One region of the Cyclobacterium sediminis genome, then DNA from elsewhere that is predicted to be linked to it. Evidence: riboswitches for the same ligand, from Rfam matches in the RefSeq annotation. Region 1 holds a riboswitch; the other holds the start of a gene.
What was found. Region 1 has a riboswitch for cobalamin ahead of ACYVHJ_RS01785 (TonB-dependent receptor). Riboswitches for the same ligand answer to the same signal wherever they lie in the genome.
Positions count from the first base shown of each region.

Region 1 (3,170 bases):
TACTTTTTTCTTTTTATACGCTTCAAAATCACTGTATTTAGGGTTTTGATCAACCATACTGCCTAAAGAAGTATGGTCAGCTGCTCCAATCCAATAGGCTGCCTGTCCTGCCTGATCTAGGACAAATTCATAATTTAGTGTCAAACTCCCCCTTCCTTCTATTTGGTCGAATAGGTATTGGCCGGCAGCATCCCCTATGATTTTAGCTGCCCAACTGTCTTTGGCCGGTGCATACCAAATGTCTTTGTACATAGAGCCTGAAAGTACGGAAGGTTTGTCTTGTGAAGGTATCTGGCTTACCCGTTCTAGTGCATTTTGGTAATTGTCGGCGATTTCAGTGTAAATTACCTCCGCTTTCTCCATTTTCCCCAACAATACACCGGTAATTTTGATCCACTCAGCCCTTCCCAATGGATGCTTCTCTTGGTACTCCTTATTTATTAGCACCGGTATTTTGGCGGATTTTAATCGGTTTTCCATTTGGGAGGTCTCACCAAACCCTGATACCATAACCCAGTCGGGCTGTAAGTCGATGATCTTTTCTAAATCCCATGCCGGTCCTTTACCCAGATCAATTATTTTGTTATCATTGATGCTTTTTCTGACTTTCTCTGAAGTGATCAGATCGAGGTCAGGGAAAGCCATAAGGTTTTCTGCAGCATCCAGGTAATCCAAATGAGCAACCTGCGGAGTGGCCGATAATATAATTTTATGGCTTCCAGCTACAATTTTTCCATCGATAGAGAGTTCAGGAAGTTCGATGCTTTCTTGCTTATCCTGCACCAAAAAACGTTGGTTTTCAGTATCCTGTTGAATAATTTCAATGATATAATAATTTTCTCCACGAAAAAGCGAAAAACCTTCGGCATAGCGTAAAGGAACTTCTTTCAATGCATCCAAACTACCTCTTTGATCGGATTGCCTGCATGATGAAATGATTAGTAGGACAAAAATTAACAAACGGATAGCAGCCATTTTTTCGTAAAAAAGGATAAATAAGATTTAATTTTCAGGTCAAAGTAAATCATTGCTAAGACCATTTCCAATAACTTAATTTTTTCAAATAGAGTTTTTAGCGTATGTTTGTGCCGATTTATGGTTCCCGATCCTTAACCAGGCGCTCGGGATTAATAGGGAATTTGGTGAAAGTCCGAAACTGTCCCCGCAACTGTAACCCAGTCTTTACTACAATAAAGAAAATGGAAATCCATCCTTTGCCATTGTCCTATTTGGGATGAGAAGGCGGATTTACCTTGGGAAGTCAGGAGACCTGCCATTAAAATCTTGTCATTCGTAGCTTTCGGGAGAAAGGCTGAGAAGAAAATTTTAGCTGCTTTCAATATTTTAATTGATTGAACATTGGTAACCAGGTCAGATGCTTTTTGGTGAAGGTCCAGGCTTGCTTACCTGTTAATATTCTCTATTCTCCTCTTTTTCCGGAATGTATGAAAACATGGATCATTAATTGTAAGAAAGAGGATGTCATTAATTGCTTGTTTGGTTTTTATTTTTGCAGGTTGGCAGAGCGAACCGGATTCCTCAATTGTGTCTCCTCAAGATACGCTAGTACTTTCTCAGGTGGAAGTCCATGCTGCTGCCTTGAGGAAGTATGCTTTTGGCCAGTATGTTAGGACACTCGATAAAGGCAAGTTAGCGCATTTGTCGGGATATTCATTGGGGGAGGTTTTACAGCAGGAAACAGGCTTGTTTTTAAGACAATACGGACCGGGAATGATCGCTTCTCTAAGCATACGAGGTACCTCAGCGGGACACAACGCTTTGTTTTGGAATGGATTGCCGGTAAACAGCCCTTCCCTTGGACAAGCAGATTATTCAATATTTCCGGTGGGAGGATTTGACGCGGTGAATATACATTACGGGAGTTCCGGGGCTTTATATGGTACAGACGCCATCGGGGGATCCGTTCATTTGTCCTCAGATCTAAAATTCAATACCGGAAATGAACTAAAGATCGGCACACTATTAGGGAGTTTTGGCCGATGGCATCAGCAGGTAAGTTATCGGCAAGGGAATGAGAAATTGGCTTTCAAAACCAACCTTTACCGAAATTACACTGCTAACAATTTCACCTATAAAGATTATGCGAGTCCCGGTACACCGGAAAAACGTCAAGATCATGCCAGGGTTTCTCAAATTGGTTTGGTACAGAATTTTGCTTATAGCATTAACACCGCACAAACACTGAAAGCCAACCTTTGGATCAACGCCAATAACCGACAAATCCAGCCCCTGCTTGGTTCATCAACCAATGATGTGCAGGAGGATCGAAGTATTAGGGCCATAATAGATTATACCCATTCCGGTGAAAATCTTACCTGGACTGCCAGCACCGGGATTTCCAATGATGTGATGGTATTCAATTCCGATAGGAATGAAACCCGTTTATTTTTACTAGGTACCTCCTTGGATTACGCTTTCTCTCAGAAATGGCAGTCCCTTGCAGGTATTCGTTTTTCACATATCAAAGGGCAATTAGCCACCTATAATCGACAGGAACAGCGAATAGAATTATACCAAGCGACCAATTTCAGACCAAGTCAAAATCTTGGGATTTCTATGCAGCTCAGGCAACTTATTCATGATAGTGAAGCTGTTCCTTTTACTCCTTCACTAGGCGTGGAATGGACTTTCTTTGAATCAACTGAATGGAATTGGCAACTAATAAGCAACCTGTCGAGAAGTTTTAAAATACCCACATTGAACGATAGGTTCTGGGTACCCGGTGGAAATCCCAATTTAAAACCCGAGAAAAGCCTCAGCAAAGAGATAGGGCTAACAGCTAAGGCCAATTTATCGGCCTTTAGTATTGAAAATAGGCTTACCTATTTTCATATGAATGTAGATGACTGGATTCTTTGGCTGCCACACAGTACTTATTGGCAAGCCGAAAATGTGCGTAATGTAGTCAACCAAGGCTTGGAGTATTTCTTCAAAGGAGGGTTTTTGCAAGGGGAAAATCTTTGGACCATACATGTGGACTATGGCTTAAATAGTGCAGTCAATCAGTCTGGCGATGTAGGGAATACGCTTAGTCAAGGTAAGCAGCTTCCATATGTGCCCAAGCATAAAATACGTACGCAAGGCAACCTTCAAAGTGGTCCTTACAAATTTTACATTCAAAACCAATGGACCGGTGAGCGCTATGTGAC
Region 1 covers NZ_BAAGVC010000002.1:301,311-304,480, forward strand. Annotated here, with positions in the region: gene ACYVHJ_RS01780 (ABC transporter substrate-binding protein) at 1-975, opposite strand, end outside; cobalamin riboswitch at 1,080-1,292, shown strand; gene ACYVHJ_RS01785 (TonB-dependent receptor) at 1,480-3,170, shown strand, end outside.

Region 2 (3,170 bases), on a different contig from region 1:
TGGTGGTAGGTAAAAGGGGTAGTTTAAGAAAATTCTGTTGAAGGATACTTCTGGAGGCATACTTACTCTTCCTTTTGTCGTCTGATGGAGATATGGCATCTACCCTTTGTTTTACAGTTTTATTGTGGATTAAGCCGGAGTTTTTTCGATTAGCAATGGCGGCCTTATTGTCCTCATAGGCCAAGAGCTGATTTTTTTCCGGATTGGGTAAAGAGAGTTCTTGCAATAAAGTAACCTCTTTCAATTTTTGTTTGGCAAAAGCCATCCACCTTTTAATCTCAGGTAATAAGATGTCTTCTTGACGTTCCAGTTCCAAATCATAAGGAACATGCAATAGGGAGCATGAGGGAGCAATCATGATCTTTTCTCGCCCAAGGGTATGGCTGGCTTTTTTGATTGCTTTGAGCGATTTTTCAAAGTCATTTTTCCAAATGTTTCGGCCGTCAACGAAGCCCAAAGAAATGCTCAGATTTTCAGGGATTTGGCTCAATACTTCATCCAGTTGTTCTGGGTTTCTGACCAGATCCAGATGAAGGGCACACACGGGGAGGGACAAGGCCAATGCTGTATTGTCATTTAATCCTTCAAAATAGGTGGCCAGTAAGGTCTTTAGCTTGGGGAACGTTTTTCTGATGGTTTTATAGACCATAAGGAAAGCCTCTTTTTCCTTTGAATTGAGGTCCAAGCCTAATACGGGTTCATCAAATTGAACCCAATCCACTCCATTTTCCTCCAATTCTTTAAGAATCTCCAAATATACCGGAAGGAGTTTATGAATAAGGTCAATTTTTTCAAAACCTTTGGTTTTCTCTTTTCCTAGCCAGAGATAGGTCACCGGACCTATTAGAACCGGCTTGGCTTTGATTCCTAGTTTTTTAGCCTCCTTAAATTCTTCAACCACCTTTGAAGAATGATTACTGAAGCTTTGATCGACTGTAAACTCAGGCACCAGGTAATGGTAATTGGTATCAAACCATTTGGTCATTTCCATGGCGGTGATGTCTAATCCCTCTTTTTGATAGCCTCGAGCCATGGCAAAATAAAGATCCAGAGAGGAAATCTCCTTATTTTTTACAAGGGCTGCATACCTTTCGGGAATGGCTCCTACTGTTAAGGACATGTCCAGCACTTGATCATAAAAAGAGAAATCATTTACAGGGATAAGGTCTATTCCCTGTTCTTGCTGGGTTTTCCAATTTTGAAAACGGATTTGTTTTCCGGCCTCTTCTAATGCTGTACCGGAAATTTTGCCTGACCAATACTGCTCGCAGGCTTTTTTGAGTTCTCGTTTGCTACCAATTCGCGGATAGCCAAGAATGTGCGTTTGCATGTTCTTTTAACTTTTTAATGAATAAAATGAGTTAAAAGCCCTTTGCTTTATTTCAAACGCTTTGTAGAAATGGGAGTGGAGTTGGTTGTAGAAATTGATCAAAAAAGGCACAATTATCCCATGGCAAACAATTGTTTTAGTTGATAATATCCAACCTGACACCAGACTTTAGATCGCGAAAGCGTTGTCAATTCGAAACAGGCAGGTCTCCTGACTTGTAACATTTTTACCTTCCTTCCCATTCTAAAGATTAGAACAGTGGATTTGCTATGGGTAAAAACCTTTGTAGTTACTTACAGTTGCGCGACAGTTCGTGATTCTCACACGATTCCCTATTAATTCACGTTAAGTAAAACCTATTTCGGTTGATAAAGAAATAATAAAAGAACTTATTGCCCCCAAATGTAGGACAGATAAATTACATTTCCTGCAACAATTTCAAAAAGGAGAGGAAAAAGGTAGCTGTAAAATTATACCCGGTGTAATTTATAGGGGTAAACACCATCCGCATTCCATTGGCAAACATAGAGGTTTTTGTCCCTGTCCAAACACACATCATGACAATGTTTGAAGATGGGTTCTTCTTGAAACATCAGTTCAAGTTTACCTTTTTTATAAACAGGTTTGGTGCCTCCGGGATTAGAAACCACTTTGTTGTCTTTGTCTAAAATGGTTACAAAGCCTTTGTTTAAATGCATGTTATAATTGTCTCTTTCCATACCAAAACAGACACCGGAGTATAAATTTTCATCATCCAAAACAGGTCGGCTTATAAATGCACCGGGTAAATAAATGTCTTCCAAGTATTCCCCTTCTAAAGTAAAGCGCTTGAAAGTATTTTTTATTCTTGCAGAGCAAAGTAGGCTCGGATTGCTAGGGTCTCGGTAATCTATGGCCACACCATGTGCCTGTTTAAATTTGTCCGGTTGGAGAAAACTGTCTCCGCCAAATTTGCGAATAAATTGACCTGACTTGTCGAATTGCAAAATAAACTGGGAACCATAACCGTCGGCCACATAAATATCCCCATTGGGGCCTATGGCTGTTTCGGTGGGCCGATAAAAGGCTTGTTCGCTGTAAGCTCCTATTTTGCCCGGATGATCCAATTCCATCAGGATTTTACCGTCCATGGTGCATTTTACTACCTTTCCTAAACCGGTATCGGTGATGAACAAAAATTCTTCACCACCTTCTTTCGAAATCGACAAACCATGGGCACCTGAAAAACCTAAAGTCCAAGTGACCAAAATTTTTCCTGAAGTATCATAAACCAGGACATTGTTTTTCGGATGGTCAGTCAACAGTATCAATCTGTTCTTTCGGTCCAAAACCATTTCGTGGCAGTTATTTACAGGATGGCTGTTGCTGTTGGTTTTGCTCCATTCTCTTTCTATTCTGTATTGGAAATCACCATGGCCCAGCATGTCCTTTTGAAGCTGCGCTGCATATGAATTGATGTTGAAAAGAGGGATTCCGGCAGTAAATACTGCACCACCGGTGATGGATTTTTGGATAAATTTTCTTCGTGAATGCATGAATTGTATTTATGCCAAGAGTTCATTGACTACCTGTCCGTGGACATCCGTTAGTCTGAATCTTCTGCCTTGATGTTTAAAAGTTAATTTTTCATGGTCTATACCCAATAGGTGTAGTAAAGTGGCTTGAAAGTCATGAACATGCACCGGGTTTTCGGCTACATTATAACTGAATTCATCGGTTTCTCCATAGACCATTCCTTTTTTTACTCCAGCCCCTGCCATCCACATGGTAAAGCATCCGGGATGATGGTCCCTGCCATAGTTGGTTGCGGTAAGCCTTCCTTGTGAAAAACTGGTTCTGC
Region 2 covers NZ_BAAGVC010000018.1:29,067-32,236, reverse strand. Annotated here, with positions in the region: gene metE (5-methyltetrahydropteroyltriglutamate--homocysteine S-methyltransferase) at 1-1,330, opposite strand, end outside; cobalamin riboswitch at 1,514-1,705, opposite strand; gene ACYVHJ_RS15600 (NHL repeat-containing protein) at 1,801-2,865, opposite strand; gene ACYVHJ_RS15595 (DUF1501 domain-containing protein) at 2,875-3,170, opposite strand, start outside.
Region 2: linked by a shared signal. The riboswitch ahead of metE (5-methyltetrahydropteroyltriglutamate--homocysteine S-methyltransferase) and the one ahead of ACYVHJ_RS01785 (TonB-dependent receptor) in region 1 are both predicted to bind cobalamin.